2 regions of the Pseudomonas sp. LFS074 genome follow, and region 2 is predicted to be linked to the other one. Evidence: riboswitches for the same ligand, from Rfam matches in the RefSeq annotation. Region 2 holds a riboswitch; the other holds the start of a gene.
The links. Region 2 has a riboswitch for thiamine pyrophosphate ahead of ACNQP3_RS14050 (TenA family protein). Riboswitches for the same ligand answer to the same signal wherever they lie in the genome.
Positions count from the first base shown of each region.

Region 1: linked by a shared signal. The riboswitch ahead of thiC (phosphomethylpyrimidine synthase ThiC) and the one ahead of ACNQP3_RS14050 (TenA family protein) in region 2 are both predicted to bind thiamine pyrophosphate.

Region 1 covers NZ_JBFPFV010000003.1:543,399-558,784, forward strand. Annotated here, with positions in the region: gene ACNQP3_RS26515 (YqiA/YcfP family alpha/beta fold hydrolase) at 1-55, opposite strand, end outside; gene cpdA (3',5'-cyclic-AMP phosphodiesterase) at 166-966, opposite strand; gene ACNQP3_RS26525 (DUF1249 domain-containing protein) at 1,052-1,504, opposite strand; gene ACNQP3_RS26530 (NUDIX domain-containing protein) at 1,495-2,112, opposite strand; gene ACNQP3_RS26535 (RsiV family protein) at 2,298-3,044, shown strand; gene cytX (putative hydroxymethylpyrimidine transporter CytX) at 3,013-4,296, opposite strand; gene thiC (phosphomethylpyrimidine synthase ThiC) at 4,462-6,342, opposite strand; TPP riboswitch at 6,498-6,604, opposite strand; gene ACNQP3_RS26550 (TolC family outer membrane protein) at 6,765-8,201, shown strand; gene waaA (lipid IV(A) 3-deoxy-D-manno-octulosonic acid transferase) at 8,292-9,563, opposite strand; gene ACNQP3_RS26560 (LysR family transcriptional regulator) at 9,575-10,465, opposite strand; gene ACNQP3_RS26565 (DMT family transporter) at 10,553-10,885, shown strand; gene ACNQP3_RS26570 (NAD(P)/FAD-dependent oxidoreductase) at 10,964-12,139, shown strand; gene ACNQP3_RS26575 (aldo/keto reductase) at 12,136-12,948, shown strand; gene ACNQP3_RS26580 (hypothetical protein) at 13,001-13,969, shown strand; gene hldE (bifunctional D-glycero-beta-D-manno-heptose-7-phosphate kinase/D-glycero-beta-D-manno-heptose 1-phosphate adenylyltransferase HldE) at 14,000-15,386, opposite strand, start outside.
Region 2 covers NZ_JBFPFV010000001.1:3,053,817-3,069,202, reverse strand. Annotated here, with positions in the region: gene ACNQP3_RS14060 (SCO family protein) at 1-171, opposite strand, end outside; gene ACNQP3_RS14055 (Ig-like domain-containing protein) at 233-3,628, opposite strand; TPP riboswitch at 3,880-3,994, shown strand; gene ACNQP3_RS14050 (TenA family protein) at 4,074-4,721, shown strand; gene tenA (thiaminase II) at 4,724-5,383, shown strand; gene ACNQP3_RS14040 (dipeptide ABC transporter ATP-binding protein) at 5,502-7,118, opposite strand; gene ACNQP3_RS14035 (ABC transporter permease) at 7,115-7,957, opposite strand; gene ACNQP3_RS14030 (ABC transporter permease) at 7,954-8,913, opposite strand; gene ACNQP3_RS14025 (ABC transporter substrate-binding protein) at 8,910-10,517, opposite strand; gene ACNQP3_RS14020 (LLM class flavin-dependent oxidoreductase) at 10,527-11,846, opposite strand; gene ACNQP3_RS14015 (TonB-dependent receptor plug domain-containing protein) at 11,897-14,332, opposite strand; gene ACNQP3_RS14010 (ABC transporter substrate-binding protein) at 14,507-15,386, opposite strand, start outside.

The sequences.
Region 1 (15,386 bases), on a different contig from region 2:
TGGTCGAAAGCGGCGAGCTGTTGAAGCCATGGATATAGAGGATGGAACCCGACATGCTGCCCCCGGAATCTGTGGCTTCGCGCCTGATGGTGCGGGCGCAGGGACGCGCAGTGTAGCGCGTTCGCCGGGTTTTGACGCAGTGTCACGGGTTTCGCAACAATTTCTTCAATACCCTGGGCTATCGAAGTCGAGTTTCACAGCGAAGTCCAGCGCCCGCTCCACCCCGGTTTCCAGCCGCCCGTCGGCATGCAGACGCAACCAGCGGTAGCCCGGCTGTTCTTCGCTCACTTTGAAGTCTTCGCTGCGTGCGGCGAACTGGATACAGGTCGACGGAGTAGCCAGCAAACGCCGCCCCCCGCGTACTTCATCCCACTCCTGATGCACATGCCCCCACAGCAAGGCCCGCACCTGTGGATAACCCTCGACAATGTCGAACAGCGCCTGGGCATTGCGCAAGCCGATCGGCGCGATCCAGGCGCAGCCAATGTCCACCGGCTGATGGTGGAAACACACCAGGCAATGCCGCTCGCCCGCATCTTTCAAGGCTTCTTTCAACACGGCCAACTGGCCATCTTCGAGAAACCCGTGGGTAGCGCCGTGCACGGCGGTGTTGAGCATGATGACGCGCCACGTACCCATATCGGTGACCGCTTGTACCAGCTCTGGCGCCACGTGCGCCATCACCTGGGCCTCGTCATGGTTGCCCGGCAACCAGCGGGTGGGCGCGGCAAACGTTGCGGTCAGTTCACGAAACGCTTCATAGGATGCAACGCTGGCGTCCTGGGACAGGTCGCCCGTACACAGCAACAAATCGACAAGCGGCTGCTCGCGCCGCACCTGGGCCACCACATGGCGCAGGCTGTCACGGGTTTTCAGGCCCAGCATGCTGCCGGCCGGGTCGGCGAACAGGTGGGCATCAGTCAGTTGCACCACATGCACGGGGCGGGATTGGTCTGGCGGCGACAACGGCCATCTCCTCGAACGATTTCAGCACGAATTATGGCTGCGCGAAGGTCACGAGCAAACACCCGCAACCGACCCACGTCACAATTCAGCGAACACTTGCCAGTTCATGGCCACAGGCCAGGCAGTGGCTGAGCCATTCACCGAGGAACAGGTTGAGCTGGGCCTTTTCGTCCGGCTGATGCATGGCCGCGTTCGGGTAGGGGTAAATACTGCGCAGGCGCCGGGTGTGTTCGGCGCTGACCACTTCGGCCATGCGTGCATCGTGGTACACCTGCACCTCCAGGTGCGGCACGGGCAACCACGGCAGGCTGTGTTCCTGGCGCACATGCAGGGTGGTGGTATACGGGCAGGCCAGGACCACGTCGAGTACCAGCACGCCAAGCATCTGGTCGCCCTGGGTCATACCGATACGGCGCGAGCTTTGAGTGGTGCGCATGTCAGGCAACAGACGCATCAGCCGGGCGTAGTTGGCCTCGCAGGCTGCCTGCAGCCCGACCAGGTCGACTCGATAGCGCTCACGCAGCAGGTTCACTTCCACATACCTCGTACTTCGTCACGGTTCAGCGCCAGCCATTGCAGGCCAATGATGGTCGCTGCGTTGCAGATGCGCCCGTCGCGCACCGCCTGCAAGGCATCCTCGAACGACCACACACGCACACGGATGTCTTCACCCTCTTCTTCCAGGCCATGCAGGCCGCCCGCGCCCTGGCTGCTGCAACGGCCAAGGAACAGGTGAACATATTCGTCACTACCGCCAGGCGACGGGAAGTAACGCGTCATAGGCCACAGGGCGCTGAATGTCAGGCCAGCTTCTTCCTCAGCTTCGCGGTGAGCGACTTCCTCGGGTTGCTCGTCCTTGTCGATCAGCCCGGCAACCATTTCGATCAGCCAGGGGTTATCGACCTTGTCCAGTGCACCCACACGGAACTGTTCGATCAGCACCACTTCATCGCGCAACGGGTCGTACGGCAGCACGCACACGGCATCATGGCGCACGAACAGTTCACGGCTGATCTCGCGGCCCATGCCCCCGGCAAACAACTCATGGCGCAGGCGTAGCTTGTCGAGCTTGTAAAAGCCCTGGAAGCAATTGGCCCGCTCGATGATTTCGAAGCCCTTGGGCACTGAGTTCAACGCGTCTGACATGGAAATCCTCATTACCTCGAATACTGCTTCGCGCCATCCTACTCTGCACGCCTGCCGGTTTCACCCCTTTCTGGCAACCGCTGGCGCACTCGGGACAGCAGGTCTTCACTCTGTTAGCTTAGTGGCGAACTGAAGGCCGCGCAGACGGTCAAAGGCCGACTTTTCCCTGTTCTGCAAGGATCATCATGACACTTGTCAAACTGACTTCCGTGGCCGTGCTGGCACTCGCTCTAGGCGCCTGCCAGAGCCTGTTCACGCCCAACTACCGGGCTCCGCTCGAGGTCAAGCGCGACGCCTGGGAGCATGTCAAACCCGGCTGCAGCGAGCGTGACTGCCCGCTGGTGAATATCGACATGGTCCACTTCCCGGCCCTGCCCAAGCTCGATGGCATCGTTGAAAAACGCCTGCTGCAATTGACCGAAGACAATCAGCATGGCACCGCGCCAAGCACCCTGCAGGCCTACGAACAGCAATACCTGGCCAATGCCGACAAACGTAACAGCAGCTACTTGCAGGCCAAGGTACGCGAGCAGCATGACGGGCTGGTGATCATCGAGTTGTCCAGCTACCTGGACAGCGGTGGCGCCCACGGCATGCCGGGGCGTGGCTTCATCAACTACTCGCGCAAGCTGGACAAGGTACTGACCCTGCAGGACATGTTGGTGCCGGGCCAGGAGGACACCTTCTGGAAAACCGTCGAGGAGTCACACCGCGCCTGGTTGATGAGCGTGGGCATGGACAAGGACGCCGAGTTCGTCAAAACCTGGCCGTTCAAGAAGTCGCCGCACATCGCCCTGACGTACGGCGCGGTAGTGGTCAAGTACGAGGTCTATGCCATCGCGCCCTACTCCATGGGCCACGTGGAATTGAAGATCCCCTACCCACGCCTCAATGGCGTGCTCAAGCCTGAGCTGTTTCCCGGCCGCGGCTGAGGCTTAGCAGCCCATGCAGCACACCTGCCAGCAGCAATGCTGGCAGGGTAGCGCCCAGTTCCGGTGCATTAGCGGCAATCAGGTGATAGGCCGCCACACCCGCAAACCAGGCCACCAGCGCTTGCCAGTGCAAGCCATCGATTTGCGCAGGCAGGCGACGACGACGGATCACGTAATGGTCCATCAGCACCACACCGAACAGCGGCGCGAATACCGAACCGATCAGCAACAGGAAGTTCTCATACTGGGCCAAGGGGGCCAGCAGGGCGATCAAGGTGCACAGCACGCCGATCGCAAGTGCCAGGTGCTCGACCTTCAGCGGCAGCAGCACACCGGTTGAAACTGCCGCCGAGTGGATGTCGGCGAAGGCTTTTTCCGACTCATCCAGCAGAATCAGCAGCAACGGGATACCCATGCCGGCCCCCGCCAGCGCCAGCAGCAGCGCATTGACTTCGCCACTGGCGGCGAAAGCCAGGGTGTAGGCCACGCCCAGGCTCATCAGCCAGGTGTTGCCGATGAAATAGCCCACGACCGTGCCACCGAACACATGCTTGCCGTTGCGGGCGAAACGCGAGTAGTCGGCAATCAGTGGCAACCAGGACAGCGGCATGGCGATGACGATATCAAAGCCCACCGCCAGGGACATCGAACCGTCACCCGCGCGGCTCCACAGATCAGCCAGGTCGGCCTTGGCGAACAGGTTCCAGGTGAGCCAGACGCAAGCGCCCAGCAGCAACCAGATCCCCCAGGCGCGCAGCACCTTGCGCACGAAGGCCAGTGGCCCGCTGACGGCCAGCAAGGTGGCTAGCGCACCGAAACACAGGGTCCACAGCATCGGGCTGTTCCAGGCACTCTCCTCACCGAAGGCTCGCGCGCCCAACAGGCTGGCAGCATCGCGCATGACGATGATTTCGAACGCGCCCCAGCCCACCAGTTGCAGCAGGTTGAGCAACGCCGGCAAACGCGCGCCATGGCTGCCCAGGCTGAGTTTCAACGTGCCCATGGCGGACAGGCCGGTGTCGCTGCCGATCACCCCGGCGGCGCCCAGCAACAGCACACCGACACCGGTGCCCAGGGCGATGGCCAGCACCGCGCCGGCAAGGCCCAGGCCTGGCGCCAGCATGGCACCGACTTGCAGCACCATCAGGCCGATGCCTAGGGAGAACCACAGCGAAAACAGGTCGCGGGCACCGAAGATACGCTGGTGGGTGGGGACCGGGTGGTCGGGGGAGAATTGGCTGGGTGATGTCATGGTTGGCGCTCGCCGGCAATGTTGTTGGTGTTCTTGGCAAGGACTTCGTCCTCGAATCGCGACGCAAGGCCGCTTCCACAGGGGCCGCGAAGGCCTTGAGCCTTGTGCGGTCCCTGTGGGAGCGGCCTTGTGTCGCGAAAGGGCCGCTAAGCGGCCCCAGCGTTCTTACACTTTGTGGTACAGCTGGCTGCCTTCCTGGCGGAACCGCTCGGCCTGCTCACGCATGCCTTCTTCGACCGTCACATCCACGGCCTCGATCTTGGCGGCGTACTCACGCACTTCCTGGGTGATCTTCATCGAGCAGAACTTCGGCCCGCACATCGAGCAGAAGTGCGCGACCTTGGCCGATTCCTTCGGCAGCGTCTCGTCGTGGAAGGCACGGGCCGTGTCCGGGTCAAGGCCAAGGTTGAACTGGTCTTCCCAACGGAACTCGAAACGCGCCTTCGACAGGGCGTTGTCGCGAATCTGCGCACCTGGGTGGCCCTTGGCAAGGTCGGCGGCATGCGCGGCGATCTTGTAGGTGATGATGCCGGTCTTGACGTCGTCTTTGTTCGGCAGGCCCAAATGTTCCTTGGGCGTGACGTAGCACAGCATGGCGCAACCGAACCAGCCGATCATCGCCGCACCAATACCCGAAGTGATGTGGTCGTAGCCCGGAGCAATGTCGGTGGTCAGTGGGCCGAGGGTGTAGAACGGCGCTTCGTCGCAGCACTCCAGCTGCTTGTCCATGTTCTCTTTGATCAATTGCATCGGCACGTGGCCAGGGCCTTCGATCATGCACTGCACGTCGTGCTTCCAGGCAATCTTGGTCAGTTCACCGAGGGTTTCCAGCTCACCGAACTGCGCGGCGTCGTTGGCGTCGGCAATCGAGCCAGGGCGCAGGCCGTCGCCCAGCGAGAAGCTGACGTCGTAGGCCTTCATGATTTCGCAGATTTCGTCGAAGTGGGTGTACAGGAAGTTTTCCTTGTGGTGCGCCAGGCACCACTTGGCCATGATCGAGCCCCCACGGCTGACGATACCGGTGACACGCTTGGCGGTCAGCGGCACATAACGCAGCAGCACACCGGCGTGGATAGTGAAGTAGTCCACCCCCTGCTCGGCCTGCTCGATCAGTGTGTCGCGGAACAGCTCCCAGGTCAGGTCCTCGGCCACGCCGTTGACCTTTTCCAGGGCCTGATAGATCGGCACGGTGCCGATCGGCACCGGCGAGTTGCGGATGATCCACTCGCGGGTTTCGTGAATGTGCTTGCCGGTGGACAGGTCCATGACCGTGTCCGAGCCCCAGCGGATGCCCCAGGTCAGCTTGGCCACTTCTTCCTCGATCGAGGACCCCAAGGCGCTGTTGCCGATGTTGCCGTTGATCTTCACCAGGAAATTGCGGCCGATGATCATCGGCTCAACTTCCGGGTGGTTGATGTTGGCCGGAATGATCGCGCGGCCACGGGCGATTTCCTGGCGGACGAATTCGGGGGTGATTTCTTTCGGGATGTTGGCACCGAAGCTGTGGCCAGCGTGCTGCTCTTTGAGCAGGCCAGCTGCACGGGCCTCCTGCAGCTTCATGTTTTCGCGGATGGCCACGTATTCCATCTCGGCGGTGATGATGCCCTGGCGGGCATAGTGCATCTGCGAGACGTTGGCGCCCGCCTTGGCACGACGCGGGTTGCGCACATGGGCGAAACGCAGCTTGGCCAGCTCGGCGTCGTTCAGGCGCTGCTGGCCGAAGTCGGAGCTCAGGCCGTCCAGGCGCTCGGTGTCACCGCGGGCGTCGATCCACGCTGAACGCACGTCGGCCAGGCCTTTGCGCACGTCGATAATCACGTTGGGGTCGGTGTATGGGCCGGAGGTGTCGTACACCAGCACCGGGGCATTGGTCTCGCCACCAAAATCGGTAGGGGTGTCATCCAGGCTGATTTCACGCATGGGTACACGGATGTCCGGGCGCGAGCCTTCGACATAGACCTTGCGCGAACGCGGGAACGGTTGCACGGACTGCTGATCGACTTGTGCCGATTCGCTGAGGTTGATCGCTTTTTCTTGTTTGGTCATCACAGGCTCTCCAGACGGCTTCCTAGCAGTGGAATGTCGGGGTGAACCTGAAACGCGCGGACGCACCCTCTTTGGAGTGCAGTGCCGGGTATGGGGGTGCCTGAAGCTGCATGCAGCTGTGACAATCCCGGACCTGGCACAAGAGGCTCCCCGGGAAGGCGAGCAATCTTGTTCCCTACGCAGGCGCTAACCTGATCAGGTTCAACGGGATCCGCACCTCTGCGATCTCAGCCTTTGCTTCAAGGCACCCCGACAAGAACCTGCGCAGTCTAGACTGGAGTGGTCGGCAAAGCCAAGCGGGTAAATGCGCGGATGATGAAAGGCACACCAAGCGATTGTTGCCGGGTGCGCATGGCACTACACTGGCCCGTCGCGCGATACTCAACAGTTCAGTAATTAAATTTCGTACAAGGATTGCCTCTATGCTGCGCAAACTCTCACTGGCGATAGCCGTGTCTTGTGCGTCCAACGGAGTGGTCTGGGCAGCGGACGTGCCCCAATCAGTAAAGACCGACCTGGTCAGCGTCTATCAGGAAGCGGTCGACAACAACGCCGACCTGGCGGCGGCACGCGCCGATTACGGCGCCCGCAAAGAGGTGGTGCCCCAAGCCCGTGCCGGGTTGCTGCCAAACCTGTCGGCCGGCGCCGAAATGCTGAACACGCGCACCAAGCTGGACGAACCATCGACCACCAGCAACCGCAGCGGCAACACCTGGAGCGCCACCCTGGCTCAGCCGATCTTCCGCGCTGACCGCTGGTTCCAGCTGCAAGCGGCCGAAGCGGTCAACGAACAGGCAGCGCTGGAGCTGTCGGCGACCGAGCAGAACCTGATCCTGCAAACCGCGCAGAACTACTTCGCCGTACTTCGCGCACAGGACAACCTGGCCGCGACCAAGGCCGAGGAAGCGGCCTTCAAACGCCAGCTGGACCAGTCCAACGAACGCTTCGACGTCGGCCTTTCCGACAAGACCGACGTGCTGCAGTCCCAAGCCAGCTACGACACCGCCCGGGCCAACCGGATCATCGCCGAACGCCAGGTGCAAGACGCCTTCGAGGCCCTGGTGACCCTGACCAACCGCGAATACACCTCGATCCAGGGGGTGGTGCACACCCTGCCGGTGCAGGTGCCTACACCTAACGACGCCAAGGCCTGGGTAGAAACCGCTGGTCGCCAGAACCTCAACCTGTTGGCGACCAACTACGCGGTTTCCGCCGCCGAAGAAACCCTGCGCCAGCGCAAGGCCGGCCATGCGCCGACCCTTGACGCAGTGGCCAAGTACCAGAAAGGTGACAACGACAACTTCGGTTTCACCAACCCCGCACCAGCCCCCGTCACGCGCTACGGCGGCGATGTCGAGCAGACCAGCATCGGCCTGCAACTGAACATCCCGATCTACAGCGGCGGCCTGACCAGCTCGCAGGTGCGCGAGGCCTACCAGCGCCTGAGCCAGAGCGAGCAGCAACGCGAAAGCCTGCGCCGCCAGGTGGTGGAAAACACCCGCAACCTGCACCGCGCGGTGAACACCGATGTAGAGCAGGTACAGGCGCGCAAGCAGTCGATCATCTCCAACCAGAGTGCGCTGGAAGCCACCGAAATCGGTTACCAGGTCGGTACACGCAACATCGTCGACGTGCTCGATGCCCAGCGCCAGCTGTACACCTCGGTGCGCGACTACAACAACAGCCGCTATGACTACATTCTCGACAACCTGAGCCTGAAGCAGGCAGCCGGCACCCTGAGCCCGCAAGACCTGCAGGACCTCAAGCGTTACCTGAAAGCGGACTACAACCCGGACAAGGACTTCCTGCCACCGGACCTGGCGGCTGCCGCGGCGAAGAACTTCGAGCGCCGCCCTTGAGATAGATGTTGGCTTTTTCGCGGGCTCGCCCGCTCCCACAATTCAAATCCTGTGGGAGCGGGCAAGCCCGCGAAGAAGGCGATGCAATAATCAGCGGATAAGCGCACTCAGCCCATCGAGCAAGCGCTGCAGCGCCCCCTGATTGGCCTGCATCACCGCCCTGCCCGCCTCACCCATGCGTTGGGCATCCTGCGGCAGCTCGACCAGACGCCGCACAGCACCGGCCAGTCCATCGGTATCATCCACCTGCTGCAACGCCCCCGCCTCGCGCAGCATCGCGCTGATTTCTAGGAAGTTGAACACATGCGGCCCCATGAGCACCGGCAAGGCAAGCGCCGCAGGCTCCAACGGGTTGTGCCCGCCGGTCGCTACCAGGCTGCCACCGACGAAGGCAATGTCGGCCAAGGCATACAGGAACAGCAGTTCGCCCATGGTGTCGCCCAGCAATACCCGGGTTTGCCCATCGACCGGCGTGCCAGCAGAACGGCGCACGGTGGCGAATTGCTCGCTGCACAACGCGTGTACCGCATTGAATCGCTCGGGATGGCGCGGCACCAGGATCAGCAAGGCATCGCCATGCACCTGCAACAACTGCCGGTGCGCCTGCAAAATCAGCGCATCCTCGCCTTCATGGGTGCTGGCAGCAATCCACACCGGGCGCTGCTCGGCACCCCACTGCTCACGCAGTGCCTTTGCACGTGGTAGCAGTTGCTCATCAATCTGCAGGTCGAACTTGATCGAGCCGGTGACCTGCACGCACTCAGTGCGCGCACCCAGGTCACGGAAACGCTGCGCCTCGGTTTCGGTCTGCACGGCAATCAGGCTCATTTCGGCCAGCATCGGCCGGGTCAGCTTGGCAAAGCGCCCATAACCACGGGCCGAGCGCTCGGATAACCGCGCATTGGCCAGCGCTACCGGAATCCCGCGTTTGGCGCACTGGTGGATGTGGTTGGGCCACAGCTCGGTTTCCATGATGATGCCCAGCTTCGGCCGCACATGGTCGAGAAAACGCCCCGCCGCCCATGGCAGGTCGTAGGGCAGGTAGCAGTGCTGCACGCGCGGTTCGTCGGCGAACATGGCGCGAATACGCTCGGAACCGGTGGGAGTCATGCAGGTAAGGGTGATGGGCAGTTCGGGGTAGGCCTTGAGCAGGGCACGCACCATGGGCGCGGCAGCAATGCTCTCACCCACCGACACCGCATGCACCCAGATGCCGCCCTGGCGCATGGTCGGCAGCTTGAAGGCAAAGCGCTCACCGATACGCTGGCCATAGGCCGGCGCCTTGCGTGCGCGCAGGTACAGGCGCAGCGCAACCAGCGGCAGGCCCAGGTGAAACAGCAAGGTATAGAGTGTTCTGTTCATGGCGGCGAAGTTTACCCGATCGCACGCAGGTGTACTGCAAAGCGCTCGGCCAGCCACTGCGCAGCGGGCCCCAGTGGCTCATCGCGGCGCCAGGCCAGCTCCGCCACCAGCGCCGGCGGGCGCCACTCACTGTCCAGTTCGACCATGTGCGCCTGGTAGGTCGGGTACTGCACCACGTGCCGCGGCAGCCAGGCCCAGCCCAGACCACGCATCAGCAGTTCAGCCATGGCGTAGAAGCTGTCGGCACGCCATACCTGCGGGCTGATTGCCTCGCCGCCAGGGTAACCGCTTTGCTGTGGGGTGATGAGTAATTGCCGGTGGCGCGCCAGTTGCTGGCGGGTTGCCCGGCCTTGCCCCGCGAGCGGGTGGCCGACTGCGCACACCGTGACCATTTCGACGCTGCCCAGGACGCGACGCTCCAGCGAAGACGGGATGCTTTCATGGTGGAAGAACAGCCCCAGATCGGCTCGGCGCTCAACCAGCTTGCGCGCTACATCGCCCTGGGCGCCGCTGGCCAGTTGTACCTCCAGGTACGGGAAGCGGCTGGCCAGTTCGTCGAGGCTGTCGATCACCGGTTGATAAGGCATGGCCTCATCCTGAGCAACCCGCAGCAAGGCCTCCTGCCCACGCATCAGGGCCAGGGCGCGACCATCCAGGTGTTCGCACTGGCGCAGCAGTTCGCGGGCGTCTTCCAGCAACGCGCTGCCACTTTCGGTCAGTTTTGGTTGCCGGCCGCTGCTGCGCTCGAACAACGTGACACCCAAGTCTGCTTCCAGCAGGGCGATGGCATTGCTGATGGCCGATTGGGCCTTGCGTTGTTCGCGGGCCACGGCAGAAAACGAGCGCAATTCGGCGACGCGCAAAAAAATACGCAACTGCTCCAGACTCCATTGCTCAGCCATCATCCTATCCCCATATCAGATAGGTAATGACTTTACCGCATCTGGCCAAGGTCTAGAATGCCCAACCAGTTACCGGAGGATCCCGCCATGAATGCCTACACCTACCTCGCCATTGCCATCTGCGCAGAAGTCATCGCCACCGCTTCGATGAAAGCGGTGAAGGGCCTGAGCACGCCGTTGCCACTGCTGCTGATGGTGGTGGGGTATGGCGTTGCCTTCTGGATGCTGACCTTGGTGGTGCGCAGCATTCCTGTAGGGATTGCCTATGCCATCTGGTCGGGGCTGGGGATTGTGCTGATCAGTGTGGCGGCATTGGTGATCTACGGGCAGAAGCTCGATGTGCCGGCGATGCTGGGCATGGCCATGATTGTGGGGGGCGTGGTGGTGATACAGCTGTTTTCGAAAGCGGCTGGGCACTGAGGCTGGCTTGCCGGCGATAGGGCCCTCTCAGGTATAGCCTGTATACTTGCCAGCTGTCCCAGTCTTCGAGGTACCGCCATGCCATCTGCCATTTCCACTGACGTGCTGATCGTCGGCGCCGGGGTCGCAGGCCTCTGGCTCAATGCCCGCCTGCGCCGCCAGGGCTACTCGACAGTGCTGGTGGAGCGCGCCAGCCTTGGCGGCGAGCAGACCATCAAGTCGCAGGGCATCATCCACGGCGGCACCAAGTACGCCCTGCACGGTGCCCTGACCGGCGCCTCGGAAGCCATTGCCGACATGCCGCGCCGCTGGCGCGAAGCCTTGAGCGGCAGCGGCGAACTGGACCTGAGCGGCACTCGCCTGCTGTCCGATGCGCACTACCTGTGGTCGCCAGGCACCCTGGCCGGCAACCTCACCAGCTTCTTCGCCAGCAAGGCCGTACGTGGGCGAGTCGACCAAGTAAAAGGTGAGCAACTGCCGCCGGCCCTGCAAGACCGCGCCTTCAAGGGCAAGGTTTACCGCCTGGCCGAACTGGTCATCGACGTGCCCAGCCTGCTGGCCAACCTGGCCGAACTGGCGGGCGACAGCCTGCTGGCTGGGGAGCGCATTGAGCCGCTGCGCGAAAACGACGAGCTGGTCGGCCTGCGCGTTGACGGTCGCGACATCCGTGCCCAACGCGTCGTGCTCAGCGCCGGCGCCGGCACCGAGGAACTGCTGCACGCCCTGGGCCTGAACCAACCGGCCATGCAAACACGGCCGCTGCACATGGTCATGGCCAAAGGCGCCAACCTGAAACCCCTTTACGCTCACTGCCTGGGTGGCGGGCCCAAGCCGCGCGTTACGGTGACCACTCATCCGGCAGCCGATGGCCAGTGGGTCTGGTACCTGGGCGGCGACCTGGCCGAAGCCGATGGCGTGGCGCGCGAGCCAGCCGCACAAATCGCCGCAGCGCAAAAGGAAATCGCCAACCTGCTGCCATGGGTCGACCAAAGCTTGGTGCGCTGGGCCACCCTGCGCGTCGACCGCGCCGAACCTGCGCAATCGGGCCTGGTACGCCCGGACAATGCCTTCCTTGCCGACCAGCAGCGCCTGCTGGTGGGCTGGCCGACCAAGCTGGCGCTGGCACCTGACTTCAGCGACCGGGTCATCAGCCACCTGGAGCGTGACGGCATCCGTCCACAAGCACAAGCCGACCTGGCCGACCTGCCACGCCCACCGCTGGGCGTACCGGCTTGGGAGCAACTGCTGCCATGACCTTGCCAACCCTGCACGACTTCCATCGCCCGCTGGGCAGCACCGGCTTCAAGGTTTCACCGCTGGGCCTGGGCACGGTAAAACTGGGCCGCGACCAAGGTGTGAAATACCCCACCGGCTTCACCATCCCCGGCGATGACGAAGCCCGCTTGCTGCTGGCCCAGGCCCGCGAGCTTGGCATCAATCTGATCGACACCGCCCCGGCTTATGGCCGCAGTGAAGAACGCCTCGGCCCGCTGCTGCGCGGCCAGCGCGATGAATGGGTGATCGTCAGCAAGGTCGGCGAAGAATTCGATCAAGGCCAATCGCATTTCGATTTCAGTGCCGCCCACACCCGCCGCTCGGTGGAGCGCAGCCTGCGACGCCTGGAAACCGACCGCATCGAACTGGTACTGGTACATTCCGACGGTAACGACCTGGCCATCCTCGAACAGCAGGAGGTCTACCAGACCCTGGCAGCGCTCAAGCAGGAGGGCAAGATCCTTGGCTTCGGCCTGTCCGGCAAGACCGTCGCCGGCGGCCTGAAGGCGCTGGAGCAAGGCGACTGCGCCATGGTCACCTACAACCTCAACGAGCAGGCAGAACGCCCGGTGCTGGACTACGCTGCCGAACACGGCAAGGCCATCCTGGTAAAAAAGGCCCTGGCCAGCGGGCATATCTGCCTGGCCCCGGGCGTTGACCCGGTGCAGGCCAGCTTTGAGCTGCTGTTCGCCCACCCCGGCGTCAGCAGTGCTATCGTCGGCACCATCAACCCGTTGCACCTGGCCCATAACGTGGCCACCGTCGCCCGTATCCTGGGCCAGCATTGAGTTACCCCTGGCCCAAGGGCCAGGAGACTGACCCGACGCAAGGAGTAGCCTCGTGGCGCGAACGCTGATCCGCAAGAACCCGAGCAACTTCAAGACACTGCCACTGCATGTCGAGGCCACGGCTGAAGGCCTGATCTACCAAAGCATCGGCATGCCGCTGAACTTTGCCCAGACCCAGCAGCGGCGCAAGGCGATCCAGTTACCCGACGTGCAGCGTTTTGTGGTCGAACTGGCAAACCTGGGCGTGTCGGTGCGCCTTACCCTGCATTGGCAAAACCGCGATTACTGGGTGCTGGTGCGCCAGCGCCGGCAAGACCGTGGCGACGTGGTGCTGAAACTGATTTCCGGTTATGTACCGGCGCAGGAGTTGAACCTGCCGCTGCACACGGCTGTGCAGGAAGTGGCCGAGGAGTGCCTGCTGGAAACCCCAGAGGGCTGGCTTGGCGGGCGTTTCAACGATACCTGGCTGCCCGTCCCTTACGCTGCCGCCCTGCACTACCGTGAAACGCCGCACTTCGTGCTGGCCCCGCAGTCCGGCGCAGCACGCCCGGTACACTGCGGCCAGCTGATGCTGCTGGAGCGCCCACGGGCCTATGTGCACTTGCCCACCGCCTCGCTGCAACTGATCTACGATATGCGCCTGCAGGTACCCCGTGAGGCCAAGAAACTCAGCCTGTTCCACGTCGATGAACGGCTGGAGGGCGGCCAGCTGGTGGCGCGACTCAACCGCAAACGGCCAGACCTTTATCTGATGCCGTTAAAGGACGGCCAGCCGCTGGCGGAGCTGTATACGCTTAAAAAGGATGAGCTGGTGCCGGCGAGCACACGCGGGCTGTACCTGGCCGAGAGTTTTGCCCGGCAGGAAGGCTGGGTGGTGGCGGATGAGCGGGTACGCTGGAAGGACTGGGTGAAGCAGCAGGGGCTGGTGGAAAACAAGCCGGTGAAGGCATCGCACCTGCAGCGCTTTGGCGACAAGGCGCGGGCACTGCTGGAGCGGGCTCGTACTAGCCTGAACAAGTGATAGCGGGGCTGCTCTGCAGCCCCAGCTGTATCAGTTCTTGCGAATCTTCTCGACAATCGCCGTGGTCGAGCTGTTCTCGACCAGCCCCAGCACCTTCACGGTGCCGCCATAGGCCTTGACGATATCGGCACCCACCACCTGGTCGATGCCGTAGTCGCCACCCTTGACCAGCACATCCGGCTTGACCTGGCTCAGCAGGTTTTCCGGGGTGCCTTCCGGGAAGCTGATCACCCAGTCCACCGCGCCCAAGCCGGCCAGTACGGCCATGCGCCGGTCGACACTGTTGATTGGCCGGCCCGGCCCTTTCAGGCGGCTGACCGAAGCATCGTCGTTGACCGCGACGATCAGGCGATCGCCTTGGGCCCGTGCCTGTTCCAGGTAGGTGACATGCCCGGCATGCAGGATGTCGAAGCAGCCGTTGGTGAAGACGATCTTCTCTTTGTGTGCCCGCGCGTCATCGATGGCCAGCAGCAGTTGCTCCAGGCCCAGCACACCGCGCTCGGAGCCTTCCTCACGCTGGATGGCGCGGCGCAGTTCAGGGGCGCTGATGGCCGCCGTACCCAGCTTGCCGACCACGATGCCTGCCGCCAGGTTGGCCAGGGCCACAGCATGGGGCAGGTCCTCGCCAGCGGCAATGGCTGCGGCGAGGGTGGAGATGACGGTATCACCGGCACCGGTCACGTCGAACACTTCACGTGCCCGCGCCGGCAGGTGCAGCGCCGGCTGGCCCACGCGCAGCAGGGTCATGCCGTGCTCGCCACGGGTTACCAGCAAGGCGCCGAGGTCCAGGTCCTGCAGCAGTTGCAAACCCTTGGCAACCAGGTCGGCCTCATCGGTGCAACGGCCAACGATGGTCTCGAACTCGCTGAGGTTCGGGGTGATTAGGCTGGCACCACGGTAAATGGAAAAATCCTTGCCCTTGGGGTCGGCCAGCACCGGAATGCCTTTGGCCCGCGCCGCCTGGATCAGGCTTTGGTGATTCTTCAGCGCGCCTTTGCCGTAGTCGGACAGAACCAGCACCTTGACGCCCTCGAGCAGGCTGTCGACCTCGGTGGCCAGCGACAATGGGTCGGTGGCGAACGGCTCTTCGAAATCGATACGCAGCAGTTGCTGGTGACGGCTCATGACCCGCAGCTTGACGATGGTCGGCTGGTGCGCGATGCGCTGGAACACCGAACGCACACCGGCAGCCTGCAGGCTGTTGGCCAGGCTGTCGGCAGCTTCGTCCTGGCCGGTGACGCCGATCAGCGAAGCCGGCGCGCCCAGCGCGGCAATGTTCAAGGCAACGTTGGCCGCGCCGCCGGGGCGATCCTCGATTTGATCGACCTTGACCACCGGGACTGGCGCTTCAGGCGAAATACGCGAAGTACCGCCATGCCAGTAGCGGTCGAGCATGACATCGCCGACCACCAGTACC
Region 2 (15,386 bases):
GAAATGCACTTTTTCGCCGTCCTGGGTCAGCAGGGGTATGTTGGGGAAATAGCTGGCACCCCAGGGCGTGGCGGCTTCTTCAGCTACCGGTTGTGGCGGCTGCAGTGGCCAAAATGGAATGCTGGCGGCGAACAGCGCGAGTACCAGCAGGAAACGCCATGAGCCGTGCATGATGCGATCCTCGTTGCTTGGTTGAAGTGGGGCCGCACAGCGGCCCCGTTTCACGCGTCGGTTACTTGATGCTGATCGGCACCGTCACACTTTGCCCCAGGGCCGATTTCACGGTCACCGTTGCCGGCGTTGCCGGGCCCGTGCCGGTGGTGGTCACCGACAGTTTCCAGCGAGCACCGGAGGTGGCGACCGTCAGCGTGGCATTGCCCAGATTCAGTGGGCCGCTGGTAGACGCTGCAGTCACACTGATGCTGTTGCCGGTCGCCACCGAAGTCGTGCCCGCCACGTCCCAGGTGTAGCGGTTGCCACTGCGCACCTGCACCGTGGCACTGGTGACCTGGACCTGGTCGACCGCGGCTGCCGGGCTCACGGCAATGCTGACGGTGGCCGGGGTTACCGACTCGGCACCCTTGGCATCACGCGCGGTGTAATTGAAGCTGGCAGTGAACGGCGTCTCGACCGTGGCCGGTGGGGTATAGGTCACCGTGGTGCCATCCGTGCTGACGGTGCCCTGGCCAGAGTCCGGTTGGCTGAGGCCGGTCACGGTCAGCGGTACGTTGCCGTCCGGGTCGGTGTCATTGGCCAGCACGTTCAGGGTGATCGGTTTGCCAGCGGTCGTTGCAGCACTGTCGTTAGCCGCCACAGGTGGTTTGTTGGCCGGGTCGTCGTTGTCGTCATGGCCTTTGGTGCGGAAGGTCGGCAGGCCAACCGACGCCATGTATTGCACGCCATCCCACCCTGGCAGCGGTGTCGGCATCACCTGGAACTGCCCTGGGTGTTCAATGTCCCAGCGCAATAGCATCGACGAGTCTTCATGCTGGGTGTTGTGGCAGTGCTCCATGTAGGTACCGGCGAATTCGCGGAAGCGGATGGCCATTTCCACCTCTTCCGAAGAATCGGCATCCGGCCCGATACGGTATACGTCCTTGCGTGCCCATTTTTCCCATTCTGGCGGGGCCTTGCCGTCACGGCTAAGAATCACGCCTTCCTCGAAGTGCACGTGTACCGGGTGGCTCCAGCCATTACCGCCGTTCTTGATCTTCCACACTTCCAGGGTGCCGTCGCCACTGAAGCCGCCGTCGGTGGACTGGTTGGCCAGTTGCGGTGCCGCACTGATACGCCGTGGGTCCATGCTGTAGCCAAAGCCACCGTCGGTCTTGATGGTCCAGGGGGTGGTGTCGGTGCCATCGGAGCGGCCAAAGATGAACTCACGGTGGCGGGCATCCTTGATCTTGGCCAGGTCGGTAGCCGAGTTGCGATCAATGGGCAGCGGCAGCATTTTCAGGCCTGCGGCTTTGCCTGGTTTGGCTGGCTCGTAGGCCACCGGGTCCATGCTCAGGTCCTGGCCGGTGTATGGCTGCACCAACAGTTGCAGGAACTTGCCGACCGCTGGGTCGCCTTTATCCCACTGTGGGCCTTTGCTGGTCTGCTTGATCACCGCCTTGTATTTTTCCGACAGTACGTCGGCCAGCGAAATGGTGCCTTCCGGGCCCTTGCCCGTGCGGTGCTCTTCCAGGTTGACGAAGTACAGCTTGTCGCCCGCCTTGATGCCGTTCTTGGCGAAGTTGATGATGATGTCGTAGCGCTCGGCGATGCCTTGCAGCGGCAGAATGCCGTTGTTGTCCTGCAGGTTGCCGTCACCGTTGAGGTCCAGGGTGCCGTCGAACGGCACGGCGTGCTCCATGATGTTGCCGTCGTTGGCGATCATGTGGAACGGCACTCGGGCATACGATACGTTGGAGCCGGAAGGGCCTTTGAACTCGCCACTGGTGCCGGCAATTTCCCGCACCACGGCAAACTTGAAGTAGCGCGACACCGAGCCGTTGAGGATACGGAAGCGGTAGCTGCGTGCACGCACCTTGAGTTTGGGCTGGTACTGCCAGTTGACCAGGATCTGATCACCCAGGAAGCCGTCGGTGTTGAACGGGTTGAACCACAGTTGGCCGTTGGCATCCCAGGCCTTGTCGGCTATCACCAGGTTGACGTCGTAGTCACGGTTACCCCACGGCATGCCCGAACCGCTGGGGAAGCGCAGGTTGACGCCGTCCTGCAGGGCTTCGTTGCCACGGTCCAGGGCGCTGTAGTAGTTCATCATCACGGCGTTGCCTTTGTAGACGTTCTGCGCCGTGAAATCCATCATGTGGTCGTGGAACCAGTGGGTGCTCATGGTTTCACGCCAGTCGCCGCGAATCTTGATGCTGCCGTTCTGGCAGGTTTTCAGGCCCGGTGTGCCGTCGTTGACGAACAGGGTTTCGCCCGGCGAGCAGGGGAAGGCCGCACGCGGGTCCTGGGCACGGGTGTTGATGGTGTCGTAGCCGGCCAGTTGCACCGGCCAACGGTAGTCGTAGTACTGGCCGGGGAAGAAGTAGGCGTTGGCGAAACCATCGCTTTCGGCCGGGGAATGGCCGTTGTGCTCGTGGGTCGAGATGGTGTGCAGGCCAAAACCGCCGTTGGCCGACGGGTCGATCGGCAGGGCATTGTAGTGGCGCATCAGGATCGGCTGGCCGTAGCGCACCATCAGCAGCTTGGGCGGGAAGGTGCCGTCGAAGGTCCACAGCGACTTGTGGTTCTGCAGCGGGAAGTTCGGGTGGAAGCGGGTATCGATGCCCTTGGTGGTGCCCAGCGTGGTCGGGATATCGGAGGTCTGGTAGTACAGGCCACCTGGGGCGAATTCCCCGACTGTGTAGTTGTGCATTTGCCTGCGATCGCGCAGGCCAAGGTTGATGCGCGCGCCAGCCTGCGCGGTCTTGAATGCCGCCTGCGGATAAAACTCGTTCCAGCGCTGGTGCGACCAGCCTTTTCCTGGTGGACGGCCTTCGGCGGGCGAACCGACCGGGTGGCGGTTGAGGAACATCTCGATCTGTGCTTTCCACGGGTTTCGATCAAGCACGTTGGAGAACTGGGTCGGGAACGGGTACAGGCCCGGTTGCTTGAGGAAAGCTTCCAGTGCTGTGCCACTGGGGCCGCTGCGGGCCACTACGTTGGGGTCTTGAGCCGGGGCCGCGCCCAAGGTGGGCACCGGGAAGGTCAGGTCTGGCGGCGGCAGTGTCGGGTCGAGTTTTTCCGGGCCGAACTCTTCGAAAAGCAGCAGTTGCTGGGTGAAGGGTTGCGCACCGAACAACGGGCTGGGCTTGCCGTTGGTGGGGTACCTGTCCGAGGTTTGCAAGGCGGGTGGCAGCACGTTGTCGGTACGCACCGTATCGCGGTTGCCGTACACGCCATCGGTCAGCTCCAGCGAGCCTTCGTTGGCTTCTGGCAAGGTGCTCAGGTTGAGCAAGGCCGGGGTCGGGTCGTCCGGCTGGTCGGTGTAGGCCGAGGGGTCCGTCGGCGGTGGCGGGCTGTTGTCGTCCAGCGGGCTCGCCATGGCCGTGATCAGCCCAAGGCTGAGCATCAGCGCGGTGACGGAAGAGAGCTGGAATACATACCGGTTCGGGTGAATCACGGCAGGTGTTTTCATTGCCTTATGCCTCGCTCACGGCTGTATGGCTGAGGGCCATCAATGGCGTTTTGCCTGGTCTTTGGGCCTGAGCAACGGCTGTGCCAACAGGTATTTCAGTAATGCTTTGTCATACAAAACCTTGCGGCGCCTAGGGTGCGCTAAATAATGGCGCGTCAAGAATGGGCCTAAGTCCCCAAAAGCGGGTGACCCAATGCCCACTCACTGGGTGGATCGGGGCGTGACAGCCCCGACGCACTGGGGTATACCTGTTCGCCACCAAGGGGAGCCCGGCAATGGGCTGAGAAACCGCTGAACACTGCAGCGCGGTGACCCTTCGAACCTGATCCGGATCATGCCGGCGAAGGGATGGGGCTTGTAACCTGCCTTTTTGCCGGCCTCACTGCGAGGCCCAGTCCATGTCAACTGCCAAGGTCTCGCTGTCACCCTCATCAAGGACAGCAACATGACCGAACGTTTCAGCCAGTCCCTGCACCGCCAGAACGAGCCGACCTGGTCGGCAGCCGTTGGCCACCGTTTCGTGACCCAATTGTGCGACGGCAGCCTGCCGGACCCGATCATGGTCAACTACCTGGTACAGGACCACCGCTTTCTTGACAGCTTCCTGACCCTGCTGGGCGCGGCCATCGCCACCGCCGACACGTTCGAGGCCCGCCTGCGTTTCGGCCGCTTCGCCGGGATGATCTCAAGCGACGAGAACACGTACTTCCTGCGCGCCTTCGAGGCCCTGGATGTCAGCCCGGCGCAACGCGATGAACCAGCCGATACCGCGCCTACCGCAGGTTTCAAGGCGATCATGCGCGAAGCGGCAGCCACCCGGTCCTACGCAGCGGCCCTGGCGGTGCTCAACGTTGCCGAAGGCCTGTACCTGGATTGGGCGCTGAAGGCACCGAAACCGATGCCGGAAAACTTCGTCCATGCCGAGTGGATCACCCTGCACGACAACCCGGCATTCCAGGACTTCGTCGCCTTCCTGCAGGCCGAGCTGGACCGCGTCGGCCCGCAACAGGCCGCGCTGGCAAGTGACTTCTACCAGCGCACGGTAGCGTTGGAGCTGGCCTTCTTCGATGCCGTCTACCCGGAGGGCCAGTGAGCATGGATATCTTCGAGCGCCTCAAGACCGCTGCCGCGCCGCAGTGGAACCGCTACGTGGACCATGACTTCGTGCGGCAGATGGGCGAGGGCACGCTGAGCGAGCAAGCGTTCCGAACCTACCTGGTGCAGGATTACCTGTTTCTGATCCAGTTCGCCCGCGCCTGGGCGCTGGCCGCCTACAAAAGCCGCCGCCCGGCCGACATCCGTGCCGCGCAGGCCGGGCTGGCGGCGATCCTGGATGAAACCGAGTTGCATGTGCGCCTGTGCGCGCGCTGGGGGTTGACTCAGGCTGATATCGAGGCCGCACCAGAGCACCAGGCGACGGTGGCGTATACCCGTTACGTGCTGGACTGCGGCGCCGCCGGCGACCTGCTGGAGCTGCATGTGGCACTGGCACCTTGCGTGATCGGCTATGCCGAGATCGGCCGAACCTTGGCCGAACGCATCGGCGATTTGAGCAACCACCCGTACCGCGAGTGGATTGGCGAATATGCCGGGGAGGGCTACCAAGGCGTGGCGGCGGCCGCGCGCAAGCATCTGGATGAACTGGCTGCGCGAAGCATGACAGAGCAGCGGTTTGCTGAGCTGGTGGGGATTTTCGGCCAGGCGTCCAGCCTGGAAGCGGATTTCTGGCAGATGGGGTTGGACGGGGCTGCGTAGGCCGTTACGGCCGCTTTGCGCCCCCATCGCGGCACAAGGCCCTTGTAGGAGCGGCCTTGCATCGCGATGGGCTGCGAAGCAGCCCCAGCATCGGTGATCCAACCCAATCGCTGCAGGCTCACCCCACCTCACGCACCAAGGGCCGCTCCCCCTGCAATACCCGGCCCAATCCTGGCATATCCTCCAGCAAGCTCCGCGTGTAGTCACTCGCGGGCCGCTCGAACACCTGCTCGGTCGGCCCTTGGTCCACCAGCCGCCCCTGGCGCATCACCAGCACCTGATCGCTGATGCCGCGCACCGTCGCCAGGTCGTGTGAAATGAACAGGTAGGTCAGCCCCAGCTCAGCCTGCAAACGCTGCAACAACGCCAACACCTGTGCCTGCACGGGCGCATCCAGGGCCGACAGCGGCTCATCGAGCACCAGCAGCTCCGGTTCAGCCGCCAAGGCACGAGCGATAGCCACACGCTGGCGCTGCCCACCAGACAACGCTCCAGGCCGACGCAGCAGCAACTCGGCGGGTAACCCGACCCGCTCCAGCAAACCCAGCACCCGCTGCCGATCGTCTCGTCGCGCGCCAATGGCAAAGGCGCGCATCGGCTCACTGACGATCTGCAGCAGGTTGTGCCTAGGGTCCAACGCAGCCCAGGGGTTCTGGTAGACCAGTTGCACTCGCCGCCGGTAGGCATGCAATTGGCGCCGGCTGGCGCCCAGTATTGGCTGGCCGTCGAACAACACGCTGCCTGCACTGGCTTGCTCCAAGGCCAGGATGATGCGGGCAGTGGTGGACTTACCCGAACCTGACTCGCCCACCAGGCTGGTGGTACTGCCACGGGGCAGGGTGAAGCTGACACCGTCGACCACCGGCGCGGCATGCCGGTTGAAACGCCGCATCAGGCCACTGACCTGCAACAGGGGTTCGCCAACTGCGCTGGCTGGGCCAGTACGCCGTTGCTGCAGGCGTGCCAACGGTGAGGCCGCCAGCAGCTGCCGCGTGTAGGGATGCTTGGGTGCATGCCATAACTGCGCGGGCGTGCCGCTCTCCAGCAGTTGGCCGTTGCGCATCACCAGAATGCGATCGGCACGGTCCAGCGCCACCGCCAGGTCATGGGTGATGAGCAACAAGCTGCTGCCGCGTGCGCGCACCAGTTGCTGCAGGCGGTCTAGAATTTGCCGCTGCACGCTGACATCCAGGGCGCTGGTGGGTTCGTCGGCGATCAACAGCGGTGGGTCATTGGCCAAGGCGATTGCGATCAACACCCGCTGGCACATGCCACCCGACAGCTCATGGGGGTAGCGGCGGGACAGTTGCTCGGCATCCCTGAGGCCCACCTGCTGCAGCAGTGCCAGCCCGCGCGCACCGGCTTCACGGCCCGGCACGCCATGCACGGTCATGGCTTCGACCAGCTGTGCACCGATGGTCTTGACCGGGTCCAGCGAGGTGCCGGGGTCTTGTGGCACGAAGCCGACCAGGCGGCCACGGCGTTGGCACCAGTCACGTTCAGCAAATTGTTCCAGCGCCTGGCCTTGCAGCCACAGTTGGCCTCGCTGCCGCGCCGCGGCTGGCAGCAGCCCGGCGAGGGCCGCAGCGGTGGTGGATTTGCCCGAACCGGACTCGCCCACCAGGCAGACAATTTCACCTGCGGCAATTTCCAGGTCCAGCGCCTGTACGGCGGCTTGCGGGTTGCCTGGATAATCGACGCTTAACTGCTGGATACGCACCAATGGGGTGTTCATCGCACATCTCCCTGTAACTGTTGCAGCCCATGGGCGAGTTGATGAGTGGCCAGCACCACGGCGGCCACCACCAAGCCCGGCAATGTGGTGTACCACCAGGCCACGACCATGTAGTTGCGGCCTTCGGCGATCAGCAGGCCCCACTCCGGTTGCGGTGGCGGTGCGCCAAAGCCGAGAAAGCTCAACGCCGACACAGCCAGCACGGCACTGGCGAACTCCAGTGCGGCCAAGGCCAGTAGCGGCCCGGCGGCGTGCGGCAACACATGCCGCCAGAGGTTGCACCAGCTGCCCACACCGGCCACCTGCGCCGCCTCGACAAAGCTGCGGCTGCGCCAGCGCAGCACTTCGCCGCGGGCCAGCCGGGCGAAGATGGCCACGGATGACAGCCCTACGGCTACGGCGATTTCCAGCGTGCCGAAGCCCAGCGCCGTGACAATCGCCATCGCCAGCAACAATGCGGGAATGGCCATCAGCACCTCCACCAGCACTGTCAGCGCACGATCGGCCAGGCCACCGAACCAGCCGGCGATGCCACCCAGCAGACTGCCGACCAGCAAAGCGATCAGCACGGCGATGCTGGTCGCCTGCAGTGACAGCGCCGCGCCATGGACACAGCGCGCGTACAGGTCGCGGCCAAGGTGGTCGGTGCCGAACCAGTGCCGGGCGGAAGGGGCTTGCAAGGCCTGACTGGGATCGGCCAGCAACGGGTCGGCGCGGCTGAACAGCTCTGGCCAAAAGGCCCAGCCCAGTACCAGCAGGAACAGGACGACACTCAATGCCAGTGGCAGGCGAGGCCAGCGTTTCGCTTGTACAAAGCCATAGGCGGTTTTTACGCTCATGCCCGGCCTCCTTGGCCAATACGTGGGTCGAGCAGGGGGTAGAACAGGTCGGTCAGCAAGTTGGTCAGCACGTACAAGGCCGCAGCCAGCAACACCACACCCTGAACCACGGCGATGTCCTGGCTGGCCACTGCGGCCTGGGCCAGGCGGCCGATACCCTCACGCGAGAACACGGTTTCGGTCACCACCGCCCCGGCCAGCAGGTTGCCCAGCAAGGTGCCGGCCAGGCTCAGCAGCGGTATTGCTGCATTGTGCAGCACGTGCCCGCACAACAAGCGCCAAGGCCCTAGCCCTTTGCTGCGCAATGCCTGGACGAATGGCTGGCGGCTGACACTGGCCAGTGAACGTCCCAGTACCTGAGCGATCATCGCCGCACAAGGCAGGGCCAGGGTTAGCGCCGGCAGCACCAGGCTGGCCGGGCCTTGATTGCCCATGGCCGGCAGCCAGTGCAGTTGGAAGGAAAACAGCTGCAACAGCACCAGGCCAACCCAGAAGGTCGGCAACGACACCACCACGGCCGGGGCGTTATGCAAAGCGCTCTGCAACGTGCGCTGGCGTACCTGATGCGCCGCCAGGGCCAAGCCGATGCCCAGTGGCACGGCCAGGGCCAGTGCGGCGAACGCCAGGGACAAGGTGGCGGGCAACGCGTCTGCCAGGGCCTGAGCCACTGGCTTGCCGCTTTGCAGCGAATGGCCCAAGTCCAGCTGCAACAGGCGCCAGAGTGCACCGCCGTACTGTTGCCACAAGCTGCCATCGAGGTGGTAGCGAGCGCGCAGTTCGGCCACCTTTGCCGGGTCTACCGCGCCTGGCTCGCCGCTCTGTGCCAGCAAGATCGCCACCGGGTCACCGGGCAACGCGTAGAGGATGACGAACGACAGGGAAAATGCAGCCCACAGCACCAGCAGTGCCTGGGCCAGCCGCCACGGTACGGCGTGGCGATAAGTCAGCGTGGTCATGGTTTGGTGGCCTCTGGTTGTGCCAGCCAGGTGTCATAAAACTGCAGACGAGTCGAGGCTTCGTAGTGCAGGCCGCGCACGGCATGGCGAAACGCTGTGACCGTTGCAGCCTCCACCAGCGGAATGACATGGCCTTGCTCCAGTAACGCCTGGCTGGCTTGAGCGATCAGCTCGCCACGTTTGTGCGCATCCAGGCTGGCTGCCGAATCGAGCAGGGCCTGGTCCAGTGGCAGCGCGCCACGCACGTTGACGTTGCGACCTGCGGCGAGGAACACGGTGCGCAATACGTCCGGGTCGGCGCGGGTCAGGTTGAAGAACCACAGCTGGTAGTTTTGCGAAGTCTGCAGCAGGCTCACCTGGCCAATGGTGGACTTGTTCAGGCGCAGCTCCACGCCAGCCTGGCGCAGTTGCTGCTGCACCAGTTCCAGCACCGGGGTGGTGGCCTGCCAGTAGTCGAGGGCGAAGCTCAGGCGCTGGCCATCGCGCTGGCGCCAGCCATCGGCACCTTTGGCCCAGCCCGCAGCATCCAACAGCTTGGCGGCACCTTCGGGATCGAAGGCGAGGCTGGCACTGAGGTCCTGGTAATACGGCGTGCTGCTGGCCAGTACCGAGCTGGCCGGTTTCTGGTAGCGCGAGATCACCGACTGCAACTGGCTGCGGTCGATGGCCTTGTTCAGTGCCCGGCGCACATTGGCGTCGTCCAGCGGCGGGTGCGACTCGTTGGGTGTCAGGTTGAAGACAATGCCAGGGTTGGAACGGGCGATCGACGGCACGCCCTGAGCTTGCAGCACGGCCTCGTCCTGCACCGGCACGCTTGTGTTGACGTCGATCTGCGCGGACAACAGGCTGCCCAGGCGCACGCCGGATTCCGGCAGGATGTGGAACTCGATGGCGTCGAGCCAGGCGCGGCCCTGGTGCCCGGCCAACGACGATGGCCAGGCATAGTCGTGGCGGGCCTCGATACGCACCAGGCGGTTATGTTCGAAGCGCTTGACATTGAACGGCCCGCTGCCTACCAGCGCACCTTGGCAGCGTTCCTCGGCGGAGCGCTTGAGGGTGGCCGGGGCTAGCAACCCCAGGCTCATGGTAGAGCTGGCCTGGAGGAATTGTGCGTTGGGTTGGTGGAAACCAATGCGCACGCTAAGCGGCCCGAGCACTTCAATGGTATCCAGGCCGGCCAGGTAGGTACTGGCCAGCTGCGCCTGGGCACCCAAGGCGATGATAGCCTCGAAATTGGCCTTCACCGCCGCCGCATCCAGCGGGCTGCCGTCTGCGAAGGTGGCGCCTTCGCGCAGGTGGAAAGTGAACTGGCGCGAGTCGTCACTGACCTCCCAGCGCTCGGCCAGCCACGGCACGATTGCAGCACTTTGCGGGTCTTGATCGGTAAGCGAGTCGACCAGTTGCCGGCCGACGTTGAGGGCAGTGTTGTTGCCCGCCTGCTGCGGGTCGATGCAGTTGGGGTCGCCGTCAAAGGCTACCCGTAGCACGCCGCCTTGCTGCGGGGTGGCTGCCTCAGCGCTGCTGGCCGGTTGCGCCGGTTTGTCGTCGCAACCGGCCAGGGCCAGGGCAATGGCCAGGCTCAATGAAGCCAAAGGTCGGAACATGAACACTCCTTAGAAAAAGCGGTTGGCGCGGTAAGGCAGGCCGAGGTTTTCCCGCAGCGTGCTGCCGGCGTATTCGCGCTGGAACAGCCCGCGCCGTTGCAGCTCAGGCACCACGCCGTCGACAAAGTCGTCGATGGCCGAGTGCAGGCCGCTGAACATGATGTTGAAACCGTCGGCGGCGCCGGCCTCGAACCACGCCTGCAGATCGTCGGCAATGCTCTGCGGGGTGCCTATCAGGATGCGGTGGCCACCGGAGGTGAGTTGGTTGAACAGCTGCCGCACCGTCGGCCGCTCGCGGCGGATCAGGTCGTACACCAGCTTTTGCCGGCTTTGGTGGGTGTTGGTGGTGAAGTGCTCCGGCGGCAGGGGCACCACCTCATCGAATGGCAGTTCCGACAGGTCGTAGCCAAGGCTGGCGAAACGCGAAATGGAGCTGAGAAAAGCCTTGGGCTCCAGCAACTGCTGCTGGCGGTCGTACTTGGCCTGGGCGTGGGCGAGGGTCTTGCCCACCACCGGCGCGACGCCGGGGAGTACCTTGAGTTCGTGGCCCCCACGGCCCAAGCCGGCAGCGGCCTGCTTGGTTTCGCGATAAAACGCCTTGCCCTGTTCCAGGGTGTGCTGGGCGGTGAAGATCAGTTCGCCCACCCGCGCCGCCAGCCGTTTGCCGGCTGCGGAGGCGCCCGCCTGGGCCACCACGGGATGGCCTTGCGGCGAACGCGCGACGTTCAAGGGCCCGCGCACCTGAAAGTGCTCGCCCTGGTGGTTGAGCACGTGCAGCTTGTCGATGTCCAGCCAGGTACCGCTGGCCTTGTCCTGAACGAAGGCATCGTCGGCCCAGCTGTCCCACAGGCCGCTGACCACATCGTAGAACTCTTCGGCGCGGGCGTAGCGGTCATCGTGCTCGACATGCTCCTGGCGGTTGAAGTTTTCGCCGCCACCCAGCGAGGTCACCAGGTTCCAGCCAGCGCGGCCACCGCTGAGGTGGTCGAGCGCGGCAAACTTGCGGGCGATGTTGTAGGGCTCGTTGTAGGTGCTGCTGGCGGTGGCGATCAGGCCGATATGCCGGGTGCTGGCCGCCAGCGCCGGGGCAAGGATCAGCGGGTCCCAGCGCACGCTGTTGGGGCCGCGCTGCAAGGCCAGGTCGAGTTTGACATCGAGGGTGTCGTTGAAGAACAGCGAGTGGAAGCGCCCGGCCTCCAGCTTGCGGGCGATGTACTGGTAATGCTCGAGCTGCCTGAACGTGTCCAGCGGTGCTTCGGGCAGACGCCAGGCGCTGCCGCTGAGGGTACCGGGGATAAAGGCGCCGAGAACAAACTGGCCTTGGCTCATAAAGGTTCTCCTGGCGCCCGCCAAGCGCGGCGGGCGCACGGTCGGTGGGGTCAGAAGTTGTAGGCGATGCGCGTGTACCAGAAGCCGCCGTAAGGGTCGAACGGCGAGATCGAGCCAAATTTCGGGAAGCCGTTGATGTCGCCCGCGGGGTAGCCGTTGTTGTCGGCGCGTACGTCGAACAGGTTGTTGGCACCTACGGCGATGTCGAAGTTGTCGGTCAGGGCATAGGCCACTTCCAGGTCAGTGAGCCATTTCGCGCCGTAGGTCACGTCATAGTCAGGATTGGCGTCACGGGCGATGACCTTGTCGTAGCGGGTCAGTGCAGCATTGATGGTGAAACGTTCGATCTGCCAGTTGGCGCTGAGGATCAATTTGGTCTTGGGGTTGGCAACGGTCAGGTAGCCCTGTGCCACGCGGTCGAACAGTTCCAGGTTATTGCCCGCAGCCCGCAACGATGCCGGCGTCTCCTTGATGTCGTCGATCTCGGTCTTGTTGTAGTTGAAACCCACGCCGTACTTGGCCCGGCCATAGCGGCCGTAGTCGACGCGGTAGTCGGCCACCAGGTCGACCCCGCGGGTGGTGGTGTCGGCGGCGTTGGTGAAGTACTTGACCCGGTATCCGGGCCTGTAGCCGTTGTCGAGCAGTACCTGGTCGACGCCGTTGCCATAGAGGAAGCCGGTGAGGGCAATGCGATCGCGGATTTCGATCTGGTAGGCATCCAGGGTCAGGCTGGCCTGGGGCAGAGGCTGCCAGGTAAAGCCGATGCTGATGTTGCGCGATTTCTCCGGGCTAAGGTCTTCAGCCCCCAGTGCCTGGGCCAGTGGCGAATCGACACGCACGGTCTTGGCCTCGACGAACTGCGCCACGCCATTGACGAGGGTGTACTGGTTGGACGTCTGGGCGTAGACCGACTGGGACAGCGATGGTGCGCGAAAGCCGTTGCTGAGGGTGCCGCGCACGGCGAAGGTGGAGGTGAAGTCGTAGCGTGCGGAAAGCTTGCCGCTGCGTGTGTTGCCGCTGCTGTCGTCGTACTTCTCGAAACGCGCGGCCACCCCCAGCCACAGTTTGTCGGTGGGGTTCAGGCCCAGGTCGAGGTAGCTGGCGTAGCTGTTGCGGCTGAGCTGGCCTTCGTCTTCGGGGGTCAGGGTGATTGCGCCCTGGGCGCCGACTGCACCCGGCTGGCCAGCCAGTGGGCCACTGGGGTAGATGTAACCGCCATTGATGTACGAAAGCGGGTCATCGGACTCGGTCTTGTAGCGCTCATGACGATGCTCCAGGCCCCACGACACCTGCAGCGGCTTGGCCAGGCCAACCTCGAAGGCGCGAGTCAGGTCGAGGTTGTTGGTCCACTGGTCGAAGTAGTTGGTGTAAGTGTCGAAGCGCGTCGGGCTGGTCGGGCCGAGCGAGGCGTTAAGGGTTTCGTCGGCACCGGCCTGGCCCTTGTCACGGCCAAAGGTAGAGCTCAGGTCCCAGTGCCATTCGCCCAGCTCGCCACGGCCGCCGGCGGCAGCCTGGTAGTCGGTTTCTTCCAGGGTATAGAAGGGCGCAGTACCGTCCGGGTAGATCTCGGGGATGATGTTGGTCGAGTTCGGGCGGCGGTAGTTTTGCCCGCCACGGGCATCGCGTTTGCTGAACGTGGAGAACGAGTAAAGAGTCAGGGCGTCATTGACGGGCAGCTCGGCGTTGTAGGACAGGTTGATGGCCTTGATCTTTGGCAGGCCATTCTTCTGCACATGGCGGTCGGCGCTGTCGTTGCGTGGGTCGCCGGCGAAGTACAGGTTGCCGGTGGCCTCGCGCGAGCGGGTGGCAGTCTGTACCGACTTGGCGTCCAGGGCGTAGTTGAAGAAGCCGCCGTTGTCGCCCAGGGCCAGGCCCTGGTTGAGGGTTTGCCGCAGGTTATCGCCATCGCCCTTGTAGTACTGGCCGTACTGGGTGCTGACCGAACCACCGTTGTCGCGCTGCTTGAGGATGATGTTGATCACCCCGGCGATGGCATCGGAGCCATACTGCGCCGAGGCACCATCACGCAATATCTCGACGTGGTCGATGGCGCTGATGGGGATCATGTCGAGGTCGACGGGGTTGGTGCCGTAGGCGGCGGTGGAGTCGAGGTTGATCACGGCACTGTTGTGGCGGCGCTTGCCGTTGACCAGCACCAGCACGTTGGAACCGTTCAGACCGCGCAGGCTGTAGGGGCGGGCGACGCTGTCATTGGACGTACCGGAAGGGCGTTGGGAGAACGATGGCAAGGTTTTCTGCAGCGCACCGCGCAGGCTGGATTCGCCAGTCTGTTCCAACTGCTTGCTGTCGATCACGTCGATCGGTGCCGGGCTGCTGGTGACGGTACGCACATCGCTGCCCCGCGAGCCGGTGACGATCACCGTGTCGAGTGCAGCGTCAGCCTCGGCCGCCATGGCCAGCGGGGTGAGCAGGTAGCCGGCGAGCAAGGTGGGGGCCAGCGTTAAAGGGGTAAACACAGACTTCATGACTGTTCCTTGGGTTCGATTGGCAGATCAGGCCCTGGATGTGCGATCGAACGGGCTCTCATGGGTGTTGCACGCAGTGCAGGCGCAGCCTGGTCCGCGGGAGGTGCGTTGCTCCCGGGGTCGATGTGCCTTGGAGTCGTCCGGCGCGCGCCGGTGCGTTTGCCGCAGCGGGGCCTAGCCGCTGAGCAGAAGGTTGAAGCGATCGTCCCAAAAGCGACGTACCTGCAGTGGCTGGCGCAGCAGGCCGCTGTCATGGAACAGGTCGGCGATACGCTGCTGGGCCGCGATCGCGTCTTCGCTGACCGGCAGCAGGCGGCTAGGCAAGCGGCGTTGCTCGTATTGCTGCAAGTAGAGTGCGCGGGGGATACCGGTCAGGCGCTCGCTACGTTCCGCCCAGGCCTGAGGGTGCTGCTCGACCCAGGCCCACGTGGCTTTTTCGCGTTGCAGAAAATCGCGAATGGCCGCTTGCTTGCCCGGCTGCTGCAGCACCTGGGCGCTGGTAGCGATCAGGTAGTTGCTGCACGGGTAGCGGTTGGCCTCGGCCAGCACCACGCCGTTCATGCTGACCTGGGCCTGCAGTGCGCCGATGCCGCCGGCGACGAGGGCGTCGAGATGGCCGTTCTGGAATGCCACCAGGGCATCGCGGGCTGGCATTGGCCGGGCCTGGATGTCAGCGAGGGTCAGTTGCTGATCGCGCAAAAGGTTCAGCAGCAGGTAATGGGTGTCGGTGGCACGTACAAAACTCACCCGCTTGCCCTTGAGGTCGGCCAGGGTATCGATCCCCCTGCCACGCTTGACGATCACGCTGCTACGGTTCTGCTCGCCTTGATAGCTGGCAATCAATACCAGCGGGTTACCGGCAGCGCTTGCAAACAGTGGCAATACCGGGCTCATGAAGGCGTAGTCCAGGCTGTTGCCGGCGAAGGCCTCCAGTACCATGGCCCCACCAGGCACATCCACCCACTGCAGTGGATAAGGTGTAGCGGCTTGCCCGGCATCGGCGAGGAAGCTCGCCGCCTGGCCTTTGTAGCGCCACACCCGCAGGGCCTCGCTG